DNA from 2 places in the Proteus sp. CA142267 genome. Region 2 is predicted to be linked to the other one. Evidence: predicted binding sites of a transcription regulator. Region 2 holds the regulator's gene; the other holds the start of a gene.

The links. Region 2 encodes ArgR, which controls arginine synthesis, uptake and breakdown. Its sites were predicted from a motif close to ANTGAATAAAAATACANT; they were not measured.
Positions count from the first base shown of each region.
Region 1: argA (amino-acid N-acetyltransferase) is a predicted target of ArgR. The motif match lies at 13,677-13,694, and genes of this name have one in related genera.

Region 1 is NZ_QPMG01000005.1:52,863-69,024, reverse strand. It holds gene C0T34_RS10375 (DUF2509 family protein) at 1-82, shown strand, start outside; gene C0T34_RS18135 (hypothetical protein) at 293-460, opposite strand; gene recC (exodeoxyribonuclease V subunit gamma) at 427-3,810, shown strand; gene ptrA (pitrilysin) at 3,826-6,714, shown strand; gene recB (exodeoxyribonuclease V subunit beta) at 6,711-10,322, shown strand; gene recD (exodeoxyribonuclease V subunit alpha) at 10,325-12,235, shown strand; gene argA (amino-acid N-acetyltransferase) at 12,309-13,643, opposite strand; gene amiC (N-acetylmuramoyl-L-alanine amidase AmiC) at 13,884-15,146, shown strand; tRNA gene C0T34_RS10335 (tRNA-Met) at 15,361-15,437, opposite strand; tRNA gene C0T34_RS10330 (tRNA-Met) at 15,460-15,536, opposite strand; tRNA gene C0T34_RS10325 (tRNA-Met) at 15,567-15,643, opposite strand; gene mltA (murein transglycosylase A) at 15,937-16,162, shown strand, end outside.
Region 2 is NZ_QPMG01000006.1:117,179-133,340, reverse strand. It holds gene C0T34_RS11735 (translocation/assembly module TamB domain-containing protein) at 1-966, shown strand, start outside; gene C0T34_RS11730 (gamma-glutamylcyclotransferase) at 972-1,319, shown strand; gene C0T34_RS11725 (sulfatase-like hydrolase/transferase) at 1,408-3,036, opposite strand; gene ppa (inorganic diphosphatase) at 3,367-3,894, opposite strand; gene fbp (class 1 fructose-bisphosphatase) at 4,094-5,101, opposite strand; gene mpl (UDP-N-acetylmuramate:L-alanyl-gamma-D-glutamyl-meso-diaminopimelate ligase) at 5,267-6,646, shown strand; gene argR (transcriptional regulator ArgR) at 6,704-7,174, opposite strand; gene mdh (malate dehydrogenase) at 7,622-8,560, shown strand; gene C0T34_RS11695 (helix-turn-helix transcriptional regulator) at 8,663-8,929, opposite strand; gene C0T34_RS11690 (DNA-binding protein) at 9,116-9,466, shown strand; gene C0T34_RS11685 (DNA-binding protein) at 9,549-9,965, shown strand; gene ispB (octaprenyl diphosphate synthase) at 10,015-10,986, opposite strand; gene rplU (50S ribosomal protein L21) at 11,250-11,558, shown strand; gene rpmA (50S ribosomal protein L27) at 11,578-11,835, shown strand; gene cgtA (Obg family GTPase CgtA) at 11,966-13,138, shown strand; gene dacB (serine-type D-Ala-D-Ala carboxypeptidase) at 13,225-14,667, opposite strand; gene greA (transcription elongation factor GreA) at 15,077-15,553, shown strand; gene yhbY (ribosome assembly RNA-binding protein YhbY) at 15,675-15,968, opposite strand; gene rlmE (23S rRNA (uridine(2552)-2'-O)-methyltransferase RlmE) at 16,114-16,162, shown strand, end outside.

The sequences.
Region 1 (16,162 bases), on a different contig from region 2:
GGACAAAAATAAATCTATTGTTGCACATCCAAAAGGATGGCTAGATTATTGCCCATTAGTGCATAAGGAGTGTGAGTTATAGCTAGCATTCGAAATAAATCAGAAAATGGCTCTATTTTACTTAATACAATGTTTATACTACTGTTTTTTAATATTAGTTTTGTCGCTATTATAGGGTATAGTCAATCATTAAAAGCTGACTTTCAGCGGTTAATTCAAATTCAGCAGACAGGGCAGGAGCTTTTTGTTTTATTTGAACAAATGTCTGAAATATCACCTGACTATTTTGCTTCTAACCGAAAAATAATGACACGCTCACTTTTGCAGTCTGAAGATTGTCAGCAAATAGAAGGTTATGTTGCCAATCATGCATTACCCACACTAAAGCTATATTACTGGTCATGCTATTAATAAAATGAGGATCTGATGTTTCATATATACCACTCAAATCAGTTGTCATTACTAAAGTCACTTATGGTGCACTTTATGCAGACCAGACCACTTTCCTCTCCTTTTGAACAAGAAGTGATCCTTGTACAAAGCCCCGGAATGTCTCAGTGGTTACAAATCCAGCTTGCCGAAAGCTTGGGTATTGCTGCTAATATCCGTTATCCATTACCAGCAACCTTTATTTGGGAAATGTTTACTCGGGTATTATCAGGTATACCTAAAGAAAGTGCTTTTTCTAAAGATGCCATGACATGGAAATTAATGGCCTTACTTCCTGAATTTTTACCTCATGAAGAATTTAAACCCTTACTGCATTACCTTGATGATGATGAAGATAAACGTAAACTTCATCAGTTAGCTGGGCGTGTGGCTGACTTATTTGACCAATATTTAGTTTATCGTTCAGATTGGCTAATGTCGTGGGAAAATGATGAGTTAATAGAAGGATTGAGCGAAAATCAACGCTGGCAAAAAATATTGTGGGTAGCATTACAGCAATACACAAAAGATCTTAATCAGCCTCAATGGCACCGTTCTAATCTTTATCAACAATTTATCTCTACATTAAATAACGCAGATGAAGGGGAGCTTCAGCACTGTTTTCCTCCTCGTATTTTTATTTGTGGAATTTCAGCATTACCTCAAGTTTATTTGCAGGCGTTACAGGCTATTGGGCGTCATACCGAGATCTATTTACTTTTTACCAATCCTTGTCGTTACTATTGGGGAGATATCCAAGATCCTAAATTTCTCGCTCGCCTTAATAGTAGAAAACCACGCCATTATAAACAATTACATGAATCGCCTTGGTTTAAAGATGAAAAAAATGCTTCTTCGTTATTTAATGAAGAAGGCGAACAAAGTATTGGTAATCCGCTATTAGCGTCATGGGGAAAATTAGGTAAAGATAATCTTTATTTCCTCTCAGAACTAGAATATACCGATGTGTTGGATGCGTTTGTTGAGATCCCAAGAGATAATTTACTTCATCAATTGCAAGCGGATATCCTTGATTTAGAAGATTTTTCGCAATTGGGTACAACACTTGTAACTTATGAGTGTAGTGAAGATAAACGTGTGATTTCGCCAGATGATCATTCACTGACTTTTCATGCCAGCCATAGTCCACAGCGCGAAGTGGAAGTGTTACAAGATCAATTACTGCATTTGTTAGAGCAAGATCCTGAATTACTACCGCGTGATATTATTGTGATGGTTGCGGATATCGATAGCTATACACCTTATATTCAAGCAGTGTTTGGTAATGCGCCTTCAGAACGTTATCTTCCTTTTGCTATTTCAGATAGAAAAGCACGTCAAGCACACCCTGTATTACAAGCCTTTATTACGCTATTAGAACTTCCTCAAAGTCGTTTTACAGCAGAGCAAGTGTTAGCCTTACTTGAAGTGCCTGCGTTAGCTGGGCATTTTTCTATTTTTGAAAGTGAATTAAAACTGCTACGCCGATGGGTGGATGAGTCAGGTATACGCTGGGGATTAGATGATGAGAATGTGGCTTCATTCTTATTACCCATTACGGGTAAAAATACGTGGGAGTTTGGCTTACTGCGCATGTTGCTAGGCTATGCGATGGAAAGTGAAAACGGTCCTTGGAAAGGCGTTCTTCCTTACGATGAATCCAGTGGATTAGTCGCTGAACTTGCAGGTCATCTCGCTGATTTTCTTTATACATTAAGTGATTGGCGTACACGTTTGAATGAAACTCGTTCATTAGAAGCATGGCTAGAAGTTGGGCAACAATTAGTTGATGCCTTTTTTGAGTCTGATGAAGAAACGGAATTAGTGTTAGCGCTTATTATCCAACAATGGCAAAAAGTGATTGAAAACGGATTGAAAGCGCAATATCAAAATGAAATTCCGCTAGTGCTTATTCGTGATGAATTAACAGTACGGTTTGATGATGAAAAAATCAGTCAACGCTTTTTAGCAGGTAGTATTAATTTCTGTACATTAATGCCTATGCGTTCTATTCCCTTTAAAACTGTATGTTTATTAGGTATGAATGATGGTATTTATCCTCGTAATATTCAGCCGTTAGGGTTTGATTTAATGGCGGAAAAACGCCGTCGTGGTGATAGAAAACGCCGTGATGATGACCGCTATTTATTCCTTGAAGCGCTTAGTTCAGCTGAAAAATACCTTTATATCAGTTATATCGGAAAATCGATACGTGACGATCGAGAATGTAATCCATCAGTCTTAATCAAAGAATTACAAGATTATATTGGGCAAAATTTCCGTTTACCAGAGGATGGTGAACTCAATGTTGATGACAGTGCGACTCGTGTAAACCAGCGTTTATTAACACAACATAGCCGTGTTCCTTTTGCTCAAGAAAATTTCCGTATAGACGCTTCCTTTCGTTCTTATGCCTCTGAATGGCTGCCTGCTGCTAGTGGGCAAGGGGAGGTTCATCAAAGTTTTATCGAACCGCTTAATGATGATGGCACAATAGATAAAGTCTCTGTTGATGCACTGGCACGTTTTTATCGTCATCCTATTCGTGCTTTTTTCCAACAAAGATTAAAAACAAATTTCGTTATTGAAGAAACAGAATTACCCGAAGAAGAGCCATTTGTGATCAATGTGCTTCAACGTTATCTATTGAATCAATGGTTATTAAAAGCATTGATTGATCAAACCTCAACAGAAGCACTGTTTGAGCGTATCAAAGCAGCAGGGCAACTTCCTGCGAGTGCATTTGGTCAAATCTATTGGGAGCAACAAATAGAAGAATTACTTCCTTTAGCTGAAAAGATAAGAAGTGAACGATTAGCTACACATTCTGTCACATTAGAGCAAAGCTTTAGTGCAATACCATTGATTGGTCGTTTAAATGAGGTACAAGCTGATGGTTTATTACGTTGGCGACCTGCCAGCTTAACAGCTAATGACTTATTGCAACTTTGGATTGAGCACCTAGTTTATTGCTTGAAAGAGGGAACTGGCGAGAGTCGGTTTTACGGTAGAAAAGAGACTCAATGGTGTTTATTACCGGTTGATCCTGAGTTTGCCTATGCAACATTAGACAAGTTAATCAGTGACTATAAACAAGGGTTAAACAGCCCATTAGCGTTATTTGCGAAAAGTGGCTGGGCTTGGTTGCAAGCTTGCTATGATAAAAAATCACAAGAGTTTTTACTTGATGATGAAGAAACACTTGAAAAAGCAGAATTAGTGCTGATGCAACATTTAACGGGTAGCTATAATCGAGATGGTGAAATGAGTGATATGTATGTTCAGCGTGCTTTTTCTCAATTAGACGAACTTTTTTTACAAACGGTCAAACAGACGGCATTAACCATATTTAAACCAATAATTCCATTTCTGAAAAAATAAGGGAGCTCATATCAGATGAGAAAATACTTCTCGCAACTATGGATCATGTTGCTATTGATGCTAGTGAGTATCAACAGCTTTGCTGCTGATCCTCTCTGGCAAGTATTGCCTGATAGCATTGAAAAAAGTGAGAGCGATCCACGCCAATATCAAGCGATTAAACTACCTAATGAAATGACTGTATTACTGGTTTCTGATGAAAAAGCAGTTAAATCATTAACGGCTGTTGCATTACCTGTCGGAGCATTAGAAGATCCAGATAGTCAGCAAGGTCTTGCACATTATTTAGAGCATATGGTGCTAATGGGATCGGTGAAATATCCTCAATCAGGCAGTATGTCTGAATTCTTACAAAAGAATGGCGGCTCTCATAATGCGAGTACAACGACTTACCGCACTGCATTCTATTTAGAAGTAGAAAATAGTGCCATTAATGAAGCGGTTGATCGCCTTGCTGATGCTTTAGCTGAACCTTTACTTGATCCTAAAAATGCAGATCGTGAACGTAATGCAGTTAATGCTGAATTAACAATGGCGCGCGCACGCGATGGCATGCGTTTTTGGCAAGTAAGAGCAGAAACTTTAAACCCAGCACATCCAAGTTCTCGTTTTATGGGTGGGAATCTAGAGACATTAAGTGATAAACCAAATAGTAAGCTTCAAGATGAATTGATTAAATTCTATCAAACACACTATTCTGGCAATTTAATGAATGGTGTTATTTATAGTAATAAATCACTTGATGAATTATCTAAATTAGCCTCAGAGACTTTTGCTCGGATCCCGAATAAAAAGGCTGACGTACCTGTCACGACAGTACCTGCAATGACGGATAAAGAAAAAGGGTTAATGATCCATCTTGTACCTGCTTTACCGCAAAAAACCTTACAGATTGAATTTGGTATTGATAATAATGTCGCCGATTTTCGTAGTAAATCTGATGAATATATTGGCTATTTAATCGGTAATCGTAGCGCGGGAACATTGGCAACGTGGTTACAAGATCAAGGCTTGGCTGAAAGTATTAGTGCCTCTTCAGAGCCTTATATCGATCGTAACCAAGGCTCATTTACGATTTATGTCGCGTTGACAGATAAAGGATTAGCGCAAAAAGACAAAGTGATTTCCGCTATCTTTTCGTATATTCGTTTAATTCAAACAGAAGGTATCAGTCGACGTTACTTTGATGAAATTGCAAATGTATTAAACCTCTCATTCCGTTATGGCTCTATTGTAAGAGATATGAATTACATAGAAGGTATTTCGGATATGATGCTGCGCTATCCAATCAAAAATATCTTAGATGCAGACTATATTGCTGATAATTATGAACCTTCAGCGATCCTTTCTCGTCTTGACTCTCTTATACCAGAGAAGGCTCGTATTTGGGTGATAAGTCCTAATGAACCTTCTAACAAACAAGCCTATTTTGTTAATGCCCCTTATCAGGTGGATAAAATCACAGATAAGCAATTAAAAACATGGCAAACATTATCGGATGACATTTCATTATCACTGCCAGCACTTAACCCTTACATCCCTGATAACCTTTCACTGATTGATGCGGACAGCAAAATCATCAAACCACAATTGTTGTGGCAAGATAAAAGCGCTCGCTTATTTTATATGCCATCACACTATTTTTCTGATGAGCCTAAAGCTAGTGTGACATTGAGTTTAGTGAATAAGAAATCAGACATTACCGTTAAGCAGCAAGTGACACAAACCTTAACGGACTATCTTGCTGGTTTAGCATTAAGTGAATTATCTTATCAAGCTTCTGTTGCCGGAATGAATATCTCATCCTCATCAGGACAAGGTATTGATTTTTCAATAAATGGATATACACAACATTTACCAGAATTAGTTAATGCAACACTAAAAAGCTATATGAGCTTTGAATCAACTCAAGAAGAGCTAGATCAGGCTAAATCTTGGTATCGCGAACAACTTGAAGTGACTCATAACTTAAAAGCATTTGAAGCAGCTATGCTGCCGGCTCGCCGATTAAATACGATCCCGTACTATGAAGAAGCTGATAAAATCAAAGCATTAGAGTCAATTACACTACAAGATATTATTGATAATCGCCATGAAGTCATTAAAAATGCAGCACTTCAAGCATTGATTATTGGTAACTTAACGCCAGAGCAAAGCCGTGATATTGCTAAATCTGCACACGAATTATTAGGTAATCAGGGCACAGAATATTGGATCGGCGAAACATTAGTATTCAATAAATTAAATGCGGTTGAATTCCAAAATAAATCGAAGAGCACCGATAACGCGTTAGGTGAGCTTTATATTCCAACAGGTTATAGTCGCCTTGAAGGTCAGGTCATTTCTTCAGTACTAGCCTCAGTTATCAAACCTTGGTTCTATGATCAATTAAGAACAGAAGAGCAACTAGGTTACGCTGTATTTGCTTACCAAGGCACTATGGGCGAGCAATCAGGTATCGGCTTTTTACTACAAAGTAATGCAAAACCACCTGTCTACTTGAATGAGCGCTATAACGCATTTTATCAGCAAGCTTACGAACGTTTGAAAAAAATGAACGAAGCTGATTTTAATCAGTATAAACAAGCGATTATTACCGAAGTTAAACAGCCACCTCAAACATTCTATGAAGAAGCTTCTCTTTATCGAAATGACTTCCATCGTAATAACTTAAAATATGATGGCCGTGAAAAATTCTTAGCTGAACTTAATAAGGTTACATTAAAACAAGCTATTGAGTTTTATGAGAAAGCAATTATAAAACCTAACGGATTTATTTTTGTCTCTCAAGTTATTGGTAAAGATGGCACAGATGCTGATTATGCAGAAAATAAACAATGGAAACGTTACACCACAGTAAGTGAATTACAAAAAACTTTACCTGTTGAGGAAATTAAAGAGTGAGTGAAGTAATACAGGCACAGCCATTAAACCCGTATACGCTTCCTCTGTACCAAAGACGCCTCATTGAGGCGTCTGCAGGAACAGGAAAAACTTATACAATAGGGTTGTTGTATTTACGGTTGCTTCTTGGATTAGGCGGAGAGTCAGCATTCTACCGCCCTCTCAGTGTTGAAGAGATTTTAGTTGTGACATTTACGGATGCGGCGACAGATGAATTACGAGCACGTATTCGTAAAAATATCCATGAACTAAGACTTGCCTGTATCCGTCATGATGTTGAAAGTAGTGATAATACGTACCTCGAGTTACTCAAACAGATCCCTAATAAAGAGCTAGCTGCACAGTGGTTGCTAGAAGCTGAACGCCAAATGGATGAAGCGGCTATTTACACTATTCATGGCTTTTGTCAGCGTATGTTGGCGAACAATGCATTTGAATCAGGAGTCTTGTTTGAACAAGTTTTGATCCAAGATGAATATGAACTCAAAAAACGGGTATGTGCTGACTTCTGGCGTCGCCATTGTTATCCACTTTCTTATGATGTTGCTAATGCAGTAAGCCAGATTTGGTCTGGCCCGGAACAACTGCTTTATGAAATACAGCCTTATTTACAAGGTGAAATGCCTGAAATCGAAGGTGTGGCATTAGATAGCGAAAATGAATCAGTAAAAGAGCGTCATCAAGCGGTTATCGAAGCAATTAATAACGTTAAAACTCGTTGGAATGAACATCATCATGAAGTTGAAGCATGGATAACCGCTTCAGGTGTTGATAAACGTAGTTACAGCAGTCGTTTCTTACCTAAATGGATTGAAGAAATCACTTTGTGGGCGTCAACACTAGAAACGAAAAGCTATCAATTACCTGATTGTTTAGCTCGTTTTTCTCAAGAAACATTGAATGAGAAGGCCACTAAAGGTCCGGCACCAGAGCATATTCTTTTTGTTGAAATTGAACGATTAACGAAGCAGAGCCTGACTTTACGTGATGTTATTTTGGTCAATGCGATCCCTGAAATACGCCAAGGTATTGAAAATGAAAAAATGCGTCGTGGCGAAATGGGGTTCGATGATTTATTAACACGTTTAGATAGAGCATTGAAACGTGAAGGTGGTGAAGCTTTAGCGCAAGCCATTCGTGAACGCTATCCAGTTGCAATGATTGATGAATTCCAAGATACAGATCCCCAACAATATCGTATTTTTGATGCGATTTATGGTGAGCATGAAAACAGCGGTTTGTTGTTTATCGGTGATCCCAAACAGGCAATTTATGCTTTCCGTGGTGCAGATATTTTTACTTATATCCAAGCTAGAAAGCAGACCTCTCATCATTACACATTAAACACTAACTGGCGTTCTGCCCCGGGTATGGTGAATGCTGTTAACAAGCTTTTTATGCGTTCCAATGCCCCATTTTTATTTGAGCATATCCCTTTTATTGAAGTAAGCTCGGCTGAAAAAAACCAAGACATGGCTTTTATTTACCATGATAAACCGATCCCTCCTTTTAATTTTTGGCTTGCTGAAGGTGAAAGTGTTTCTACGGGAAATTACGAACAAATCATGGCTGCACAATGTGCTGCACAAATTCGTGATTGGTTATCAGCAGGGGATCAACAACAGGCTTGGCTGATTGAACAAGGTACAAAAAAATCGGTTACATCTGCTGATATTATGGTGTTAGTGCGTAGCCGTAGAGAAGCAGTACTTATTCGTGACGCACTGAATTTGCTTTCAATACAATCAGTGTTTTTATCCAATCGTGAAAGTGTATTTGAAACCAATGAAGCTAAAGATCTACTTTGGTTATTACAAGCAGTGGTAACACCAGAGAAAGAACGTGTTTTAAGAGCATCTTTAGCCAGCCAATTATTTGGTTTCAGCGCAAAGCAAATTGATGATCTGAACTGCAGTGAGGAACGCTGGAATAGCTACGTAGAGAAATTTGCTGATTATTATGTACTATGGCAAAAGCGTGGCGTTTTACCCATGTTGCGTAAAATCATGATGGATAATCAAATTGCAGAAAATTTACTCGCAAGTATTGATGGTGAGCGTCGGCTTACAGATATCATGCATATTGGTGAATTATTACAAGAAACATCATTACAACTTGATAGTGAACACGCTCTTATTCGTTGGTTAGCACAACAAATTTCTCATCCCGATGCGCAGTCTGAAAGCCAACAAATGCGCTTGGAAAGTGACCGAAACCTTGTGCGAATTTGTACTATCCATAAATCTAAAGGCCTTGAATATCCTATCGTTTGCTTACCTTTTGCTTGTAATTATCAAGAGCAGAAAGGGGCGCTTTATCATGATAGAGATAAGTTTTACGCAAAATTAGATATTTTTAGTCGACCTGAAAGTTTGCGCTTAGCGGATGAAGAACGCTTAGCTGAAGATTTACGCTTACTTTATGTAGCATTAACACGATCAAAATTCTGCTGTTATGTTGGTGTTGCTCCTCTTGTTAAGGGAACTAAACGTAAGTCAGGACTTACCGATTTGCATAAAAATGCTTTAGGGTATTTATTGCAGCAAGGCGAAGAGGGTAATAGTGAATTATTGCATCAATCAATTCATGCTTTATTAGATGATAATATCAGTGTAACAACGCTTGATAATATGTCTGCACATCGTTATCAGCCTCAATTAATGGCTGAAACAAAACTTGAGGCCGCAATATTTAAACGCCAGATCCAGGATAACTGGCGTATAACGAGCTATTCAGGGTTAACCTATCAACATTCAAATCGTAGTTATCATTTTGACTTAGGTGATATTGAGGCTTTGGTACAATCTATCGCACCAAGGCTTGATACAGATGCTAAAGGTGAGAAGCAACAAGGAGAGGTTGATGAAAATTCGATTCATCATTTCCCTCGTGGTGCAGTAGCAGGAACGTTCTTACACAGTTTGTTGGAAGTATTAGATTTTTCACAACCTGTTGATGAACTGTGGATGCAAGGACAATTGACTGCCCAAGGTTTTGATGAAAAGTGGGCTCCTCTTTTAGTTTTATGGATGGAAACGCTGTTTCATACACCTCTTAATCCTCAAGGATTGTGTCTTGCTGATATCCCCAAATCACAACAACTTGATGAATTACAATTCTATTTACCTATTGAGAAAGAGATATCATCAGCCCAATTGACTCAATTAATTAGCCAGTTTGATCCTCTATCAAAATGTTGTCCGGCTTTGCAATTTCAACAAGTAGAAGGAATGCTTAAAGGCTTTATTGACTTAGTCTTTTCTTGGGAAGGTAAATACTATGTTGTGGATTATAAATCGAACTGGTTAGGTGAATCGAGTGAGGATTACACACAAGAAGCGATGATGAATGCAATGATGGATCATCGCTACGACTTGCAATATCAACTCTATACCTTAGCGTTACATCGTTTTTTACAACAGCGCATCCCTGATTATGATTACCAAAACCACTTTGGTGGGATTTATTACCTCTTCTTACGTGGTATAGACAAAGCACATCCCGGAAATGGAGTTTATGCCTATTTACCCGATGAAGCTTTTGTTTTGGCGCTAGATTCACTATTTGCAGGTAAAAGTAGCAAACTCGATGTAGTCAGTGAGAAATAAAAATGATCAAACTATTAGAACAAGCGATTACACAAAACTTATTACGGCCTTTAGATCTTCGATTTGCACAAATGCTGGTGGAAGATGAAAACCCTATTTTACTGTTTGTATTTGCTTATTTGAGTGCTCAAACTGGAGCGGGTCATGTTTGTTTACCATTGAGTATTATTCAAAAAGATCAACTGTTTGATGGTAGACAAAAAGAGTTTGCACAAGAAATTTGGCAAAAAATGGGTAAGCCTTCTGCTAAAAAAATAGTAGAAGAATTGACACATTGTTATTGTGTTAATCAAAGTAGCGATGATTCTCCTTCCCCCATTATTTTAGATAATGAACTTCTTTATCTACAAAGAATGTGGAGCTATGAAGAGAAAGTTGCTCAGTTTTTTAGGCAAGAGCACACCGTTGTTGATATTAATGAAAATGAATTAATCAAGGTACTCAACCAACTTTTTCCAACAACAAAAGAAAGCCAAGAAACAAATTGGCAAAAAGTGGCTGCGAGTGTTGCTATCACAAGCCCTATCTCTATTATTTCTGGAGGCCCAGGAACAGGGAAAACCACAACAGTTGCTAAAATTTTAGCGGCTTTTGTGATGCTCACATCGAATGAAAAGCCGATTATTCAATTAGCGGCTCCTACAGGTAAAGCTGCAGCGAGATTAACTGAATCTTTAGGTAATGCTTTGGCACAACTTCATTTAAGTGAAGAAGAAGATAAGTGGATGCCGAAGCAGGCACAAACTATTCATCGTTTATTAGGCGCTCAGCCTGAAAGCCAGCAAGTGCGTTACCATAAAGATAATCCATTACAGCTTGATATTTTAGTTGTTGATGAAGCATCAATGGTTGATTTACCTATGATGGCGCGATTGATTGATGCACTTCCACCAAAATGTCACGTTATTTTCTTAGGTGATAAAGACCAGCTTGCTTCTGTTGAGGCTGGCGCTGTATTAGGTGATATTTGCCGTTTTTCTGAGGATGGTTTTAGTCAAAAGAGATTTGATCAGATTAATCTCTTAACCCAAGGTGAGTTGGCTAAATCTACTGATATCATTCCTGTCTCTCAAACACCAGTTTCTGTCGTTAGTGATTCTCTGTGCCTGCTACGAAAAAGCTACCGCTTTGGTGAAGATTCAGGGATAGGGCAACTTGCTTTCGCGGTTAATAAAGGGCAGACCAAAACAGCTATTGCGTTGTTGAAAAAAGCAGAGGTTAGCCCTCAACAGCTTGAAATGGCATTAGAGCCCCAAGATGTGAGCTTTATTGCTTTAGAGTCCAAAGAAAGCTATTTGCTGATGATACAAGATGCCGTTAACGCTTATCGAGAATATCTCACTTTAGTTTCTCAAAAAGCATCTCCTGATATTATTCTTAATGCATTTAACCAATACCGTTTATTGTGCGCGCGAAGAGACGGTCCTTTTGGTGTGAGTGGTTTAAATGACAGAATTGAAATGCTATTGCATCGCCAGCGATTGATCCGCCGCCCTACAAATAGTTATCAAAGTGATTATATTGGACGCCCGATTATGATCCAACGAAATGACAGTACACTTGGCCTGTTTAATGGTGATATTGGCATTATGCTCAATAATAATGAAGGTGAAATGAAAGCTTTTTTCCAACTACCTGATGGAAAATTGAAAGCGATCCAACCTAGCCGATTACCACAACATGAAACTGCGTATGTAATGACAGTGCATAAATCACAAGGTTCTGAGTTTACCCATACAGCGTTAGTACTGCCCGATAAATTTTCACCTGTTGTTAGTCGTGAATTGTTATATACAGCATTAACACGGGCTAAACAGAAGCTTTCTCTTTATGCCTCAGAGCTGATGGTGAAAATGGCAATACAAACGCGTATTCAGCGTCGAAGTGGATTAATTGATAAATTACGTTATTAGCCATCAGTTAATAATGAAAAATAATAAAAGACAGGCATTGAGAGGGATACCTGTCTTTTTTTATATTTGGTAATTACTCTTTATGTAAATCTAAAATCAAAATTTTAGAACGGCGTTGGTAATTATAAAGTGCTTGTTTTTCAATCGGTAGCTTATCTATTTCAGCCGGTTCAAATCCTTTTTCTTGAAACCAGTGTATGCTACGAGTTGTCAAAACAAACAGCTTTTCTAACCCTAATTGCTTAGCATGTGCTGAAATACGTTGTAGTAAAACTTCACCACGACAAGAGCTACGATAATCGGGGTGTACTGCGACACAAGCCATTTCACCAATTTTTTCTGATGGATAAGGATAGAGTGCAGCGCATGCAATAGTCATATTATCGCGTTCAATAATGGTGAATTGGTCAATTTCAACTTCCAATTGTTCTCTTGAACGTCTGACTAAAATGCCTTGCTGTTCTAATGGGCGAATAAGTTCGAGTATGCCACCAATATCATTGATATTTGCTCTACGAACTTTCTCTGCACTCTCCATAACGATTTGAGTACCAATACCATCACGAGAGAATAATTCTTGAATAAGAGCACCATCAGATTGATAACTTAGTAAGTGGCTACGCTCTACACCACGACGGCAGGCTTTAACTGCTCCCCGTAAGAATCTTACGGTACCTGAATGGTAATCACCTTCCGTTTGTAGCTCTCGAATTTTATCTTCGGCTTGATTAGGTAATAGTTCAGAAACAATGTGTCCTTCTTCATCGACAACACCTTGGAATGAACAAAAACCAATTATTTTTTGTGCTTTAAGCTTTATCGCAAGCTGTGTTGCTACTTCTTCTGAAGTGAGATTAAAGCTTTCACCGGTCACAGATACCGCAACTGGTCCAATTAATACAATGGCATTACTGTCTAATTGGCGATGAATAGCTTCTTCATCGATACGACGGATTTTCCCGCTATGACAATAATCAACGCCATCATCAACCCCTAATGGTTGTGCGATAACAAAGTTACCACTAACAACATTAATATGTGCACCTTGTAATGGCGTATTGCTTAAACTCATTGATAGGCGAGCCGTAATATCGAGTTGCAATGTACCCGCAGCTTGTTTAACAATTTCTAAGGTTTTGCTATCGGTGATGCGCGTATATTTATGATAAATCGGAGATACCTTTTGCACTTCAAGAGCAGTATCTATTTGTGGGCGAGCACCATAAACAACCACTAAACGAATGCCTAGACTGTGTAACAACCCAATATCATTAATGATAGATGGGAAGTTTTCGTGAGCAATGGCTTCACCACCTAGCATAATGACAAATGTTTTGCCTCTATGTGCATTAATATACGGAACCGAGTGGCGGAATCCATCGACCAATTCGGTGCTACGCTCTTTCATAAAACCCTCTCAAGTGAATTTTTATTCGCATTTAGTGTATTTTTATTCTTTTTGGAGAGGAATGGCAAGTAAAATCCTATCTTATTGTTTTCCCTGAAGGCAGAATATTCGTGTAAAAGTGAGTAATTGTGCTGTTTTTAAGTGACAGTGAAGTGTGGATTCGGTAAAGTTTTTCGTTCTTAACTTTTTTTATCTCTTTTTAGAGTTTATTGACGTTAATCGTTTTTTTGGAATATTTTCATGAGTCATTCTGAGCACAATCAAACTCGTCGTCGTCTTGTTAAAGGAATTGGCGCGTTATTATTGTTAAGTGTTAGTCCTGTTGGCCTTGCTGCCACAGCATCTATTGTTGCTGTGAGGGTTTGGCCTGCTTCGACTTATACTCGCGTGACTATAGAATCCAGTACCCCACTGAAATATCGTCAGTTTGCATTATCAAACCCTGAACGTATTGTGGTGGATTTAGAAGGTATTCAACTTAATAGCGTACTGAAAGGTGTCGCTAATCAGGTTCAGGCTAGCGATCCCTATTTAAAACTTATTCGCGTTGGTCAAAATACACCTAAAACAGTACGACTGGTATTTGAAGTAAAAACGCCTGTACAACCGCAAATGTTTACGCTTAAACCTGTGGCTGAATTTAAAAACCGTTTGGTGTTAGATTTCTACCCAAGCCACGGCGCTGACACGGAAGATGATCCTCTTTTAGCGCTATTGCGTGAATATAATGACGGTGATTTACAACAAGCTGTACCAGCACAAACCGACACACGCAAACCGGGTAGAGCTGGGCGAGATAGACCTATTATTATTATGCTCGATCCGGGACATGGTGGTGAAGATCCTGGCGCAATTGGTAAATATAAAACGCGTGAAAAAGATGTGGTTTTACAAATTGCTCGTCGTTTAAGAACACTTATCGATAAAGACGCCAAAATGAAGGCGTATATGACACGTAATGAAGATGTGTTTATTCCATTGACAGTACGTGTTGCTAAAGCGAGAAAAATGCAGGCAGATTTATTTGTCTCTATTCATGCTGATGCGTTTACAAACCGCTCTGCAAGAGGTTCTTCTGTTTTTGCATTATCAAAAACGGGCGCAACTAGTAACACAGCACGCTATCTTGCTCAAACACAAAATGAGTCTGACTTAATTGGTGGGGTGAGTAAAAGTGGCGATCGTTATGTAGACCATGCAATGCTCGACCTCGTACAAACTGCGACTATTAATGATAGCCTAAAATTTGGTAGTGAAGTGCTTAAGCTATTGGGTGGGATTAATAAACTGCATAAAAATAAAGTCGATCAGGCAGGTTTTGCGGTATTAAAAGCTCCAGAGATCCCTTCTATCTTAGTAGAAACGGCTTTTATCAGTAATATTGAAGAAGAGAAAAAACTAAAAACCGCTAAATTCCAGCAACAGATCGCAGAGTCTATTTTCAAAGGGATCAAAGCTTATTTCGCTAATGGTGGTGAATTAACGCTAGCTGATCGTAGCTAATTTCTTCCTATACCCTTTTCTTATATTCCAATAGAAAGCCAAGAACATTCGCTTTCTATTGGAGTCTCTTATTGTATTTTCAGCACAATAAATTTATCCAATACAATGCGTTATTGAGATAACAGAAATTTAATATAGTAAATCTATGATTGATACGATTAAGTTTGTGGATTAAGAGAGAAAGTAAAAATAAGGGGAAATCTTGAATAGAAATTGGTTGCGGGAGCTGGATTTGAACCAACGACCTTCGGGTTATGAGCCCGACGAGCTACCATGCTGCTCCATCCCGCGACTGAATTGTTGTTTATAGAATTGGTTGCGGGAGCTGGATTTGAACCAACGACCTTCGGGTTATGAGCCCGACGAGCTACCATGCTGCTCCATCCCGCGACTGATACTATAACTTACTACTTTGTGAATTGGTTGCGGGGGCCAGATTTGAACTGACGACCTTCGGGTTATGAGCCCGACGAGCTACCAAGCTGCTCCACCCCGCGTCTCCACAGAGGGGCACTATACTCAGGATCTGCCGAGTTGCAAGTTTTTTATGAAATTTTTACAGTTTTCTTTTAAAAACGGTCAGAAATAACACATCAAGGCGCAAATTTAGGCAGTTATACGCGTCCTACTTCAAGTTATTTAGAATATATACTTGATGTTTAAAAGTCATATTGATTGGGTGATAATAGAAAGTCTTAGCAATCGGTATATTCATATCTTTATTGATTTTGCTTTGGTATCTTTCTAAGTCAAAATCAACACTCAAATTTAGTCATTAAGCGGGTTAAAAATGGTTACTTGGCGAAAATCGTTAATTTTAGGTATGTTAGCGCTTGCCTTGACTGGATGTCATCGTCCAACAGAGCAAGGGCAACAGTATAAAGATGGAAAGCTTAAGCAAGATCTCATTGAGGTAAGTTCGCCAAATACGCAAGGTACACCCATTAATGGTCCTGATTACTTACAACAAGTAAGCCAGATAAACCAAACATCATCTCGTTTGTATAATAGTAATA
Region 2 (16,162 bases):
GATGCATGGCATGCAGTAATAGCAGCAAATGGCAATAAGCTACGTGTTGCATTGCCTCCGATGGTACGTATTGATGTTAATCCTGATTTAGTGTTTGAGGCTCGCCCTAATTTACTAAAACTAGATGGACGCATTGATATTCCTTGGGCACGCATTGTTGTTCAAGACTTACCTGAGTCAGCAGTATCCGCTTCTTCTGACGAAGTGATGCTGGATAAAAACTTGCAGCCGATTGCACAAAAAGAGACATCGATTCCAATTCAAAGTAATTTAGCCATTAATATTGGCGATGATGTGACACTGGACGCATTTGGGCTTAAAGCTAGATTGACGGGAGCGCTCAAAGTCAATCAGAATAAACAAGGACTAGGTTTAAACGGTCAGATAGATATTCCAAAAGGCGAATTCAAAGCTTATGGGCAAGACCTGCAAGTTCGTAAGGGACAAATCTTGTTCTCAGGGCCAGTTGATCAACCTTACTTAAATATTGAAGCTATTCGTAATCCTGAAAATACGGCAAATAATGTGATTGCTGGTGTTAGGGTGACAGGGCTTGCAGATAAACCTAAAGTTGAAATTTTCTCTGAGCCCGCTTTTACACAGCAAGAAGCGTTATCCTACTTGCTAAGAGGTGAAGGGTTAGATAAAAGTGGTGATGCGGATTCATCACAAATGACGGCAATGCTGATAGGATTAGGCGTTGGTCAAAGTGGTCAGCTTGTAGGACGTATTGGTGAAACCTTTGGTGTTTCTGATTTAGCGCTTGATACACAAGGTGTGGGGGATAACTCACAAGTTGTGGTCAGCGGTAAGATCACAAACGATCTACAAGTGAAGTATGGAGTGGGTATATTTGATTCGCTAGCGACGTTAACCTTACGTTATCGCTTGATGCCCAGGTTGTATTTACAAGCAGTGTCTGGTATGAATCAGGCAATAGATCTGCTTTATCAATTTGAGTTTTAAATTATATGCGAATTATTGTTTATGGTAGTTTACGGCAAAACCAAGGTAACCATCACTGGATGACCTATGCACAGCTTTTAGGTGAGCATAAGTTAGTGGGATATAAACTCTATGATTTAGGGTTTTATCCTGCAGTTATCGAAGGTGAAGGCGAAATAGAATGCGAAGTCTATCGAATAACGCCTTCTATCTTGACAGAGCTTGATGAATTGAAAAAGAACGATCAGGATTACAAGCGCCAACTGATTTCAACGCCTTATGGCAGTGCTTGGATCTACCTTTATCAAAAGCCTGTTGATGGTTTACGTGAAATAAAATGTGGTGACTGGCTAAAACGTCACGAAGAAGAGTAATCAGTAGCATCCTACTTTTGCTCCATGTCATATAAAAACGGCTCGATAGAAATATTGAGCCGTTTTTATATGAGAAATAACTAAATGCTTATTTTTCACAAATATAAGAGAGGCGCGCTTCTTTATATAAATTAAGTCGCATTCGTCTCGCTTTATCTATTTCATTTTCAGCCAATAATGGCCTAATTTTTTTCTGATAAACTTGAATACTCGTTTCACCTGTATGGTGTTGATATCCCACTTCATGGCTACGCCATTTTTTATTAATAATTACTTCTTGAATATAAAAAGGATCTGAATTGTTTCGGATTTCATTGTCTAATTTGAGCCGTAATTCTTTTTTTATTTGTTGATAATCAGGATGGTGACTGAGGTTTTGGGTTTCACCTCGATCATTAACCATATCGTAGAGTTCTTCTTCTTCATCTTCTTTATAAATAATATATTTAAAGTTTTCTGTTCTTAACATTCTAGCTGGTTGAACATCGACATTTCGGTCAGTATTCCAGTGGCAAATGACACTATTTCTCCATTCTTTCACTGTCTTTCCGGTTAATAACGGGTACAGAGAGCGACCATAAATATTTTTAGGGTAATCAATTCCGATATACTCACAGAGAGTAGGTAATAAATCACAAAGGGATGTTAATTCATGTTTTAAAGCGCCAGATTGAATACCCGGCCCTGAAAATGCAAAAGGCACATTTGTCGATTCTTCATAAAACCAATTCATTTTAGCAACTAATCGGTGTGCTCCCATTGCATCACCATGGTCAGAGAAGAAGACAACAAGTGTATCTTCCCAATACCCACTCTTTTTTAATGCATTGATAACTTGTCCTATATAGCTATCTACCAATTCAGTAAAATAGTAATAGGCTTTGAGATATTGCTGGAAATTTTTCTCACTCCATTTCCCTGATTGCATAACTCTGTTATGTGTACAGCAAGCGTATTGAATAGCTTTAGGTCTATTTTTAAGATCATCAGCAGTGTCAAAGTTATCAAGTAAAGGTGGCAATTGTCCGATATTTTCGATGTCACCATGCTCACCCGCAAAATTTCCTGTCCATCCATTTATATTGTGTGGATTATTAAATTCAACGGCTAATAAAAATGGCTTTTTTTCCTCTCTTTTGGGGAGTGAATTGATATATTTCAGGCTTTCTTCTAAACAATACACATCTTCTTTCGTATCATAATCAACAGGAAAGGCAGGGTGAGCATTAAATTCTTTTTCTATTTGAGGCGCACAATCAAATCCTTCTAATGAGCCATAATCATGCCGTTTTCCAAAATGTTTACACTCATATCCCACTTGTGAAAACAACGTTCCTAATGTGGACATTGTTTCTGGTATGTTTGGGCTGTCATTGGAAATAATGCCTGTCTGGTGTGGTAATTTTCCAGTCCAAAAACAAGCCCTTGAAGGTGCACATAAGGGGTAAGCACAATACGCATTATGGAAACTTGTTCCTGTATTTAAAATCGAGTCGATAACGGGAGTTTTTACCTCTTTGTTGCCATAAGCAGAGATACCTCGCTTTGCTAATTGGTCTGCGGTAATAATTAAAATATTCTTAGGGTTTTTAGGTGTATTTAATGGGGTTATATACTCTTTTGTTGATGAGGATAATGCAGATAGTGGTGAAACCAGTGATAATCCTGTCGCACCCACGGCAGCACCCTTTAACAAATCTCGACGTGTTATAGACATTTTAACCTCTCTTATTCATTAGATATGGCAGTAACATAGATTAAAAAATCTTCAATTTCTTTTGAATTGATCACACGAAATCAATCGAATGTGCGCTCGAAAGTATACGAAAGTTAATATTTGTGATTTAAAGAGGATAATTTATCTATGATGAACAAAAGAGAACATAAGAAGTGAGAACAAGTAGGGAAGAAAGTGGATTTTAATTTATTAAATTTAAAGGCACACTTTTTAACTGAAAATAGGGGGTTAAAAGATGAAGAAATAAAAGGCAAATAAACCTAATACTAGGGTGTTATTTGCCTTGTAATATCTTGATTTACTCAAGGATTATTTTTTAGCGCGTTCGAAAGAAGACAGAATTTCAGCTTTAGCGGCTTCTACGCCTTCCCAACCGTCAACTTTAACCCATTTGCCAGCTTCTAAATCTTTGTAGTGTTCAAAGAAATGTTTGATCTGTGCTTTTAACAGTTCTGGCAGATCGTTCACATCTTTAATGTGATCGTATTCTTTGCTCAGTTTAGTGTGTGGCACTGCAACCAGTTTCGCATCTTCACCTGATTCGTCAGTCATTTTCAGTACGCCAACAGGACGGCAACGGATAACTGAACCTGGTTGTAATGGATATGGAGTTGGAACCAGAACGTCTACTGGGTCACCATCTAAAGATAACGTGTTGTTGATGTAACCGTAGTTGCATGGGTAGAACATTGCAGTTGACATAAAACGGTCAACAAACAGTGCGCCACTTTCTTTATCAACTTCGTATTTGATAGGATCAGCATTTGCTGGGATTTCAATAACAACATAGATATCTTCTGGTAGTTCTTTACCAGCAGGAACATGATTCAGGCTCATAAAAAATTTCCTATAAAAAAATTAATTTTACGTGGCCTGTAGTATAGCGAAAAGTTTTTAACAATACCCGTTTTTTGCCGAACATGTTGCGTTCTGACGTAAAAATAAGCAGTAAATAAAAGGAAGCGCTATTTTCAAAGATGAAAAAACCGGACGAATAAGAAGTCCGGTTTATCTATGTTAGTGCCAAACGAATGGATTATTCTTCGTCTGGATATTGCGCCATAAAGCTTTCAGCTTGTTCAACCATCGATTTAGTGCCTACGAAGAAAGGCATACGTTGGTGAAGTTCTTTTGGTTCGATATCTAGAATACGCTCTTTACCATTACTTGCTTTACCGCCAGCTTGTTCGGCTAAGAACGCCATTGGATTGCATTCATAGAGTAAACGTAATTTACCAGTAGGGTGGCTTGCAGTACTTGGATAAATATAAATCCCCCCCTTCAGTAAGTTGCGGTGAAAATCAGCAACTAAAGAACCAATATAACGTGTGGTATAAGGGCGATTTGTTGCTGCGTCTTGTTCTTGGCAATACTTAATGTATTTTTTTACGCCTAATGGGAATTTGATGTAGTTACCTTCATTGATTGAGTACATATTTCCTGTTGGCGGGAAATGTACGCTTTCATGAGATAAACAGAATACACCTAAAGATGGATCGTAAGTAAAGGCATGAACACCACAACCTGTTGTATAAACCAACATGGTTGATGAGCCATAAACGACATAGCCTGCAGCTACTTGACGATGACCTGGTTGTAAGAAGTCATCTAAAGTGACAGATTGACCAATTGGCGTAATACGGTGGTAAATAGAGAAAATTGTTCCGACGGAAACGTTTACATCAATATTCGACGAACCGTCTAAAGGATCCATTAGTACAACATACTTAGCATTTTCAGCGCGATCACCTTCAAAGATAACAATATCATCTTCTTCTTCTGATCCGATACCCGCAACTTCACCACGCGCTTTTAATGCAGCTTTTAGTTTCTCATTCGCGTAAAGATCCAGTTTCATCTGGGCTTCACCTTGAACATTAGAAACACCGTTAGTACCAAGAATATCGACTAACCCTGCTTTGTTAATATCACGGTGGATAATTTTAGCCCCAAGCTTAATTGCTGAAAGTAATGCAGTAAGTTCACCAGTTGCATGGGGAAAATCTTGTTGTTTCTCGACGATAAATTCGCCTAATGTTTTCATGACGCAGGTCCTGAATGTGAGTGGGTAAAGTAAAAAAGGAGGAAAAATCTCCTTGGTGGTGGCAAGTTTAGCCAAAGAATCGGATGATTCAAAGGTTAATCCGTTTCTTATCTGCTTTTTGATCGTTAGAATAGTGACCAACTTCATGCTATTGGACAGAAATTCATGCACATTCATATTCTTGGTATTTGTGGCACCTTTATGGGAAGTCTTGCCATTCTCGCTAGAGCAAAGGGACATAAAGTCACAGGCTCAGACGCTAATGTCTATCCACCCATGAGTACTTTATTAGAAAATCAGGGAATTGAACTGATTGAGGGATATGACCCAAAACAATTAGAACCTGCCCCTGACATGGTGATTATTGGTAATGCGATGACACGAGGAAATCCTTGTGTTGAAGCTGTACTTGAAAAAGGTTTGCCTTATACCTCAGGCCCTCAGTGGCTACATGATTATATTTTACCTGAACGTTGGGTGTTAGCTGTTGCAGGAACTCATGGTAAGACAACAACAGCGGGTATGCTGGCTTGGGTTTTAGAAGACTGTGGTTATAAACCGGGATTTTTAATCGGCGGTGTACCGGGTAATTTCCAAGTATCTGCACAGTTAGGCGAAAGCCCCTTCTTTGTGATTGAAGCAGATGAATATGACAGTGCTTTCTTTGATAAGCGCTCTAAATTTGTTCATTATTCTCCACGCACATTGATTTTAAATAATCTTGAATTTGATCACGCTGATATTTTTGATGATTTAGCGGCAATTCAAAAACAATTCCATCATTTAGTTCGTATCGTCCCAGGTACCGGAAAAATCATCATGCCTGATAACGATATGAATTTAAAACAGACCATTGGAATGGGATGTTGGAGTGAACAAGAATTCACTGGTGAAACTGGAGATTGGCAAGCTAAAAAACTCAGTAATGACAGTAGCCATTTTGAGGTGTTCCACAAAGGTGAGCGAGTCGGAGAGGTGTGTTGGGGACTTTCTGGTGAACACAACATGCAAAATGGCTTAATGGCGATTGTTGCAGCGCACCACGTTGGTGTTTTACCTGCGGATGCTTGTGAAGCATTAGATAAGTTTATTAATGCGCGTCGTCGCTTAGAGTTACGTGGTGAAGTTAATCAAGTCCGTGTTTATGATGACTTTGCTCATCATCCCACAGCGATTTTGGCAACGCTTGAAGCGTTACGCAGTAAAGTCGGTGGAACGGCTCGTATTATTGCAGTCCTAGAGCCTCGTTCAAATACCATGAAAATGGGGATTAGCAAGGATGATATCGCACCTGCATTAGGTCGCGCTGATGAAGTTTTTTTATTCCAGCCACCTAATATTCAATGGCTAGTAAGTGATATTGCAGAGCATTGTGTGCAACCGGCACGCTGGAGTACAGATCTGGATACATTAGTCGATATGATTGCGAAAGAAGCTCAAGCGGGCGATCATATTTTGATTATGAGCAATGGTGGTTTTGGGGGTATTCATGAGAAACTGCTCGCAAAATTAGCACAGCCTAAAGATTCTGATAGTCAGTATTAAAAATAAATAAGCCACTGAAATTCAGTGGCTTATTTTTTGAAGTTGCAGAAAGGCTAATTATAATTCTTGATCAAAAAGATTCAGAATAGCGTCTCGTAATTCTTCTGTAGAAAATCCTGGTGCTGGTGTTGAAAAAATAGTGTCATCACCCGCAATACTGCCAAGGATACCTTCTGCTTTGCCTAATGAGTCTAATAAACGTGCAATAAGTTGTGCCGCACCTGGACTCGTTCTTATCACCACAACAGAATGGTTATGATCGATATCGAGTACCAGATTTTTTAATGGGCTGCTTGCTGTTGGTACGCCAAGCTCAGTAGGAAGGCAATAGACCATTTCCATTTTGGCGTTACGGGTTCTTACTGCACCAAATTTTGTTAGCATACGAGAGATTTTGGACTGATTAATATTATCAAATCCAGCCTCTTGTAATGCAGTCACAATCTCGCCTTGTGAACTGAATTTTTCTTCTTTCAGCAGGGCTTTAAACGCTTTAACCAAGTCTTCTTGCTTAGAAGGAACGCGCATAGTTCACCTTTAGTGAGTTATCAATAACCTGTGTATTATGCAGAGAAGTGAATTTTTATGCAACATAAGACGAAGAAAGGCGAGTGATAGCCACCTCAAAATTGTAAAGTAGAATGTACTGCAAAAAAAATTTATTTACAGCGCGTGAATGTGATAATTTAAAGAAAGTAAAATATTTGTTAAATAAATGATAAGCTTAAATGATTATCACAAGGATGATGGTGTACTTAACACTTTGCTATATTTATTGAAATTATTTATCAAAAGGGTGTCCACTATCTCATTAACAGATAAGCAATTTGTTTAGAATAACCAAAGTATTATTTTTCACTGAAAATGCCTTATTATGCAATATTGCTGTTAAATAATTGTTTTTTTAAAGGTGAATTGCGTAATAGTGAGTATCTCGAAGGCGTTCCACTATCTCGTAAACTAAGGAGTATCAGAATGAAAGTAGCAGTTCTCGGTGCAGCAGGTGGTATTGGTCAGGCACTGGCACTTCTTCTTAAAAATCAGCTTCCAGCTGGTAGTGAACTCTCTTTATATGATATCGCTCCCGTCACACCGGGTGTCGCAGCTGACTTAAGCCATATCCCGACTCAAGTTATTGTAAAAGGTTTTGCGGGTGAAGATCCTTCTCCTGCGCTAAAAGGCGCTGATGTTGTTCTGATTTCTGCGGGCGTTGCTCGTAAACCAGGCATGGATCGTTCAGATCTTTTCAATGTTAACGCAGGTATCGTGCGTAATTTAATTGAAAAGGTTGCACAAAATTGCCCGAAAGCACTTATCGGTATCATTACTAACCCAGTGAATACAACCGTCGCTATCGCAGCAGAAGTGCTTAAGAAAGCAGGCGTTTACGATAAAAAACGTCTTTTCGGTATTACCACACTCGACATTATTCGCGCCAATACCTTTGTTGCAGAGCTAAAAGGTAAAGATCCACAAAAAACCAACGTTCCAGTGATTGGTGGACACTCTGGTGTGACTATTCTTCCTCTATTATCTCAAGTTGACGGCGTTTCATTTACTGATGACGAAGTTGCAGCACTGACTAAACGCATTCAAAACGCAGGTACTGAGGTTGTTGAAGCAAAAGCAGGTGGTGGATCAGCAACATTATCTATGGGCCAAGCTGCCGCTCGTTTTGGTCTTTCATTAATTCGCGCTCTAAATGGCGAGAAAAATGTTATTGAATGCACCTATACAGAAGGCGACGGAGAATATGCCCGTTTCTTTGCCCAACCTATTCTTTTAGGTAAAAACGGTGTAGAGGAATATTTATCTATTGGTAAATTAAGTGATTTTGAAAAGCAATCTCTTAATGGCATGTTAGATGTATTGAAAAAAGATATAATTCTTGGTGAAGAATTTATTAATAAATAAAGAAATACTTTTTTTGCTATAAAAATAATGCAAATTTAAATAAAAACCGCTGATACTATATCAGCGGTTTTTTTTATTAATTATAATATCTGTAATTATTAGTTAATTATTAGTTTTGGTACGAATCTTTCGTTCAAGTAATTCTCCTGTTTCAGGATGAAAATAACGGCTAGGCCAAATTTCACTAGGAGCTACACCAAGATAATCAGCAATGATTTTCTCTCCTTTAGGCCAAGGGCGTGACAGCGCATTAGCCAGTGTTGAAGAGCTTAACCCTGCTTGGCGAGAGATGGCAGCAAGTGTTGTTCCTCGTTTTCTAAGTGCGGCAATAATATCGGCAGGATGCCAATCAGATTTCCTTGAAATCATTTTTAATCCTTTTTCTATAAAATTGATTGCTGTGTTAGTGGTATAAATAACAGTTTATTAGAAATGTCCTAAAGCATTTAAACTGATTATTTAGAAAATAAAATAACATTATTTTTCTAAAAAGATTTCTGATTTTTTTCTTAATAATTTCTTTTTTGAAGTTGATAACAATTTTAGAGAAACATAATGAAAAAAGAGTGGTATACGGCAAAGGAATTGACGGGTATAGGTGGATTACCTAAATCACCACAAGGTGTAAATTCGAAAGCGAGACGAGAGTCTTGGCAAAAACAAAATGTAAAAAATAAGCAAGGTAGTGGTGTTGAATATCATTATTCTTGTTTACCAGAAAAAACTTTAATTGCTCTAGAACTTTATGAGCCATTAGCACATTACAAACTAAATAAAAAAGAGGAGCCACTCGTTATCTGGGTGAAAGCATTCCAACAACTAAATGATGGTGAACAAAAAACATTAACAGAGCTGATATTGCGGGATGGTATTAGAAGTTTTTTAGAAAAAGTCGTCAATGATTAAGCGATTTTAAAGAATCTATTATTGCGTTATCCGCAACAGATATCTATCTGACTAACCTCTTAGTTGAATGTGAGATGAGATCATGAAAAAAGAATGGTATACAGCGAAAGAATTAGTGGGGCTTGCGGGGTTACCTAACTCACCGCAGGGAGTTAACTTGATGGCGCGTCGTGAAGGATGGGAAAACCGTCGTAAACGTGGCGTGCAGGGAAAAGCTGTCGAGTATTCCGTAAAAAGTCTACCTGATGAGGTGATTAGTGTGCTTGCTGCACATGAACCTCCGGCTGAGTATTTATCAAAACGTCAGGATGCCTTTTTGATTTGGGTTGAAGCTTATTATCAACTGACAAAATCGGAACGAGAAAAGATTGTGAAATTCGTACTACGTGAAGGGCTGGCAAAGCTCATTAGCTATATTGATGCGGATAATCAGGATGCTATCGAACGAGAAAACGAAGAAGTGCTCAATAAATTAAAAAGCCCACCAGAATCGACGTAATCGCTCTAGCGGGCTTCTTTACATAACTACGAGGGTTTATACATCAAAGTTATGATTGACGTTGTACAGCGACGTGAGCAAGCCCAATAAGCGCATCTTTATATGGTGAGTCAGGTATAATTGATAAAGCTTCAATCGCTTTGTCTGCTTCTTCTTCTGCTTTTTGACGGGTATATTCCAAAGAGCCACACTGTTTCATAGTATTTAAAACAGTATCCAATAAATGGCGGCCATTACCTTGTTCAATGGCTTGGCGAATTAATTGGGATTCTTCTTCATTGCCATTATGCATAGCATGAAGTAATGGCAACGTTGGTTTACCTTCATCAAGGTCATCACCAGTGTTTTTACCCAGCTGGTTGTTATCTGCATCATAATCAAGCAAATCGTCAATGAGCTGGAAAGCAGTCCCAAGATAACGACCATAATCTTGGAATGCTTTTTCTTGCTCAGGTGTCGCACCAGAAAGAATGGCTGATGCATGAGAAGCCGCTTCAAACAGACGAGCTGTTTTGCTGTAAATAACTTGCATATAGTCATCTTCAGAAATGTCAGGATCGTTACAATTCATTAATTGTAAAACTTCACCTTCAGCGATCACATTGGTGGCGCTAGACATTAATTTTAATACACGCATTGAATCAAGATCCGTCATCATCTGGAAGGATCGTGTATAAATAAAGTCGCCAACAAGGACGCTGGCTGCATTTCCGAAGACAGCATTTGCCGTTTGTTTTCCTCTGCGCATATCAGATTCATCAACAACATCATCATGTAACAACGTTGCAGTATGAATAAACTCGATAAGCGCTGCGACCGAGATATGTTTGTCACCTTGATAGTCCAATGCTCGTCCAGTGAGCACTGCGATCATTGGTCGGATCCTTTTACCACCACCACTAATGATGTAGTAACCAAGTTGGTTTATCAAAGAAACATCTGAATTAAGCTGGTAAAGGATTGCCTCATTTACCGCAGCCATATCAGCGGATGTTAGTTTTATAATAGATTCTAAATTCATGTTTTTTCGACTTTGGCTCGCCAATGAGCGCGTTATTATTAATAAAAAATGATCATGCCATAGATTTTACTCTCTTATAATTTAGATTGTACTTTAAAAATGGCTGAAATAAATATCGTGTAAAAAACTCTTTTTTTTAACGCTAGTTTGCGATCTGTACTTGTCATCGGCACTAAATTTGCGTAGAATTCGCGCCCTATGTGAATATTTTAATTGTGCACTCAAATTATACATATTGGGAGTGTGCGGAAAGCGGAGTTTATATGTACGCGGTTTTCCAAAGTGGTGGTAAACAACACCGAGTCAGCGAAGGTCAAACTATTCGTTTAGAGAAGCTGGAAGTAGCTACTGGCGAAACAATCGAGTTTGATACTGTAATGATGGTCGCTAATGGCGATGACATTCAAATTGGCGCTCCAATCCTTGCGGGCGTTAAAGTTAAAGCGGAAGTGGTTGCTCACGGTCGCGGCGATAAAGTTAAGATTGTTAAGTTCCGTCGTCGTAAACACAGCCGTAAACAACAGGGCCACCGTCAGTGGTTTACTGATGTTAAAATCACTGGTATCGCTTAAGGTTTAGGAGAGTAGTTCAATGGCACATAAAAAGGCTGGCGGCTCGACTCGTAACGGTCGTGATTCCGAAGCAAAACGTCTGGGTGTTAAACGTTTCGGTGGTGAAGCTGTATTAGCAGGTAGCATCATCGTTCGTCAACGTGGTACTAAGTTCCATGCAGGTACTAACGTTGGTTGTGGTCGTGACCACACCCTGTTTGCATTAGCTGACGGAAAAATTAAGTTCGAAGTTAAAGGTCCAAACAACCGTAAATTTATCAGCATCGAAGCTGAATAATTACTGGTCCTTTAAGCACCGAGTCAAAAGCCCTGCAAATATGTTGCGGGGCTTTTTATATTTAAAAAAGGCCATCTCTGGGTAATTTCGGCCATCCAGCACGTTAATGGCTACTATACGGAGTAAAATCATGAAATTTGTTGATGAGGCCAAGATCCTAATCGTCGCGGGCGATGGTGGTAACGGCTGTGTAAGCTTTCGTCGCGAAAAATATATCCCTAACGGGGGACCAGACGGTGGTGATGGTGGTGATGGTGGTGATGTCTACATGATTGCAGACGAAAACCTTAACACCTTAATTGATTACCGTTTTACAAAGTCTTATCGCGCAGAACGTGGTGAAAATGGTCACAGTCGTGACTGTACTGGTAAGCGTGGTCAAGATATTACTATCAGTGTTCCTGTCGGAACACGTGTCCGTGATTTAGCAACAAATGAAGTCATTGCTGACTTAACTGCTCACGGCCAAAAGCAAATGGTTGCTAAAGGTGGCTTCCACGGTTTAGGCAATACTCGCTTTAAATCATCGGTTAACCGTGCTCCACGTCAACGTACAATGGGAACGCCGGGTGAATCTCGCGAAGTCCTATTAGAGCTAATGCTATTAGCTGATGTGGGTATGCTTGGTATGCCGAATGCGGGTAAATCCACATTTATTCGTGCAGTATCAGCAGCAAAACCTAAAGTTGCTGATTATCCATTTACAACGTTAGTACCAAGCTTAGGCGTGGTGCGCATGGATAATCACCAAAGCTTTGTGGTTGCAGATATTCCCGGATTAATCGAAGGCGCTGCTGATGGTGCAGGTCTTGGGATCCAATTCTTAAAACACTTAGAACGCTGTCGTGTGTTATTACACTTGATCGATATTGATCCTATTGATGGATCGGATCCTGTGGAAAATGCAAAAATTATTATCTCTGAATTAGAGAAATACAGCGAAAAATTAGCACAAAAACCACGTTGGTTGGTGTTCAATAAAGTTGATCTTCTCGATGCTGAAGAAGCAAAAGAGAAGGCAAAAGCAATTGTTGAAGCGCTGGGTTGGGATGAAAACTATTACATGATAGCGGCCATCAACCAAGAAGGTGTGAAAAAACTTTGCTGGAATATCATGGAATTCCTGAATGTTACTCCGCGTGAGCAAGATATTGTTGCAACAAAAGCAGAGCCAGGAAAAGTTGACTTTATGTGGGATGATTACCACAAAGAACAGCTTGAAAACCCTGATTTCGAAGAAGATGACGACGATGATTGGGATGAAGACGACGACGAAGGTATTGAGTTTATCTACCAACGCTAATCATCATTCTAATTGTGATTAAAATAAAAAACGCCTGATTAATCAGGCGTTTTTCATATCTATTGCTTATATTATTAGGTGTAAATCTAGCGGTTGTTATACATATCTTTATACAGATTTGTTTCAAAACGCACTAAATAAGCGCGTCCAGCATTACGATTCTGTGTAGGAGGTGAATACGCCGAAACGTATTGTACAAACGCCACTTTTTGTCCGTTTGCCGTGGTCATAAAGCCCGCAAGATTGTAAACCCCTTTTAATGAACCCGTTTTGGCAGAAACTTTGCCATCAACACCCGCTTCATGAAAACCGCCTCGATACTGTAATGTACCGTCATGTCCTGCAAGGGGAAGCATGGCAATAAAATTTAATTCACTTTCATGTTGTCCAATGTATTGAAGGATTTGCATCATGGTTGCAGGTGAAATGAGGTTATGACGAGAAAGGCCAGAGCCATCAACCATAACGGTATTTCCTAAATCAATGCCGGCTTTTTGTTTTAAAATAGCACGGGTTGCTTCTGCGCCAGAGCGCCAAGTGCCGGCAACACCATAATACTCACGACCAATAGTTCTAAATACGGTGTCTGCAATCATATTGTCAGACTCTTTTAGCATGGTAGTCAGTAAGTTATGTAACGGTTTTGATTGTGTCTGTGCCAATACAGTAACCGGTACTTTTAGTTGAGATCGACGTTTGACATATCCATCAAGTTCAATATTGGCGCGCTGTAACTCTTCTTTTAAAATTGTACCAGCCCAATGAGCACCATCTTGAATAGAGAACATTAAAGGGACTGCATCATCACGTTTAGGAATACAACCTGTGATTACATAGGTATTTAAATCACGAACAGTGACATCTAATTCACAAAAACGAGTACGAGTTGATCCTTTCTCATAAGTTTCAACTTCACTTAAAACGGTTACAGGATAGAAAGAGGCTTTACGTATTGTGGCAATATCACCTTCTTTGTTGCCACTTTGCAGTAAGACAGAAAAGCAGTTCTTATCAACAATAGCGGCACTAGGAGGGGCACTAAAGCATTGAGTTAGATCATTCCAAACCCAACCGGGTGCTTTGTCATGGCTTGAAAAAGCAGAAGTATCAATAAGCAAATCGCCATGCACTTTTGTAACACCTGATTGTTTTAATACGGCAACCATTGCTCTTAATTGTTGGCGAGTTAATGTAGGGTCGCCTGTAAAACGAAAGATCAAATCACCAATAAGTTGATTGTCTTTTATCTTACCTTCTGTTTCCATTGTTGTTGTGAATTGATAGTTTCCACCTAATTGAAGTAATGCCGCAAGTGCAGTCACCACTTTTTGAGTACTTGCTGGAAGTGCTAATTGATCGGCATGATAATTAAGATTAGGAGAAGCAGCGCCAACGGGTTGAGTAATTAAACCTACTTGAGTTCCTTCGGGAAGAAGGGATGTGTAGTTTTCAACAGGTATCGCTTGGGTTGAAAAACTGATGATACTTAATGTGTAGAGTATCCGTCGAAATGTTGATAGTAAGCGCATAATTTCTCTATCCGTGACTATAGCGTGTAACGTTACAGTATTGATTGCCAGAGGCTAATACTAAAGGGCAATGAGGGCAAAAGTAAACGGTAACAAGCAGGATTAGCTCATTATCGGAAAAAGTCTGTTTATCTCTTTATAAAGAGAGATAAGGCGTGAAGCAATGCGTCTGTTGTGTTAGATTTAGTTTTAAGTCTGGGAGGTTTAGTTTTCGTCCCAACAGCATGAGTTGGGAATATAATAGCGTCCCCTCATTCACCGAATATATGTAGAGACAGGCCCAATTTAAGGTTGCCTGTGTCTTTTTTTGTCTTGAGAAGAGTAAATAGATCCTTTTCTCTGTGTTGTTAGTATAAAAAATCAGGATGATACCTATTTTTTATTAGGAATAGTATTGAGGTATTAACACATGAATCAGATCCCTATGACAGTTCTAGGTGCAGAAAAATTACGCGAAGAGCTGGAATATTTAAAAGGTGTTCGTCGTCCCGAGATTATTGCCGCTATCGCTGAAGCTCGTGAACACGGAGACTTAAAAGAAAACGCGGAATATCATGCTGCAAGAGAGCAACAAGGTTTCTGTGAAGGTCGTATACAAGAAATTGAAGCAAAATTATCAAATGCTCAAGTTATTGATATTACAAAGATGAATAACAATGGTCGAATTATTTTTGGTTCAACAGTGACGCTGTTAAATGTTGAAACCGAAGAAGAGCAAACTTACCGCATTGTTGGTGATGATGAAGCGAACATTAAAGAAAACTTAATTTCTGTTAACTCACCGATTGCGCGTGGGTTGATTGGTAAAGAGTTAGATGATGTCGTTGTTATCACTACACCGGGTGGACAAGTCGAGTACGAAGTTTTAAACGTAGAATACATTTAATTTATAATTTTACGTTTCTATAGAAAACTAGACTGCTATCCTGTGGTAATATAAAAAAGGCCTTAAAAGGCCTTTTTTGCCATAGAGTTAGTTATGGCATTTTTATATAAAGATACAAGTTTTATTTCGGTAAAATAATCTTACGTGCTTCTGAAGGACGATAAAGAACAAGAATTTTTCCGATAACTTGTACATTCTGTGCACCGCTTTCGCGTACAATCGCTGCCACGATCAAGTTTTTAACATCTCGATCTTCGCCTGCGATTTTGACTTTGATAAGCTCATGGTGTGCCAGAGCGAGTTCAATTTCTGCAAGAACGCCTTCAGTCAGCCCGTTGTTACCAATCATAACGACTGGATTCAGGTGATGAGCGAGCCCTTTCAGGTGTTGAATTTGTTTTTTGTTAAGAGTCATCATTAATTTTTGCTTTGTTGGGATTGAAAACGATCTATTCTAACGCCATCTCTCACTTATCACCATAAAATGTCGTTAATACGGGGTTAAATGAGTGAAAGAGTAAAAATATTGATAGCTAAGTGTATGATAGTTGGAAAACGCAATGGCCAATAAGAAACGTTCGGCAAGCTCTAGCCGCTGGTTACAAGAAC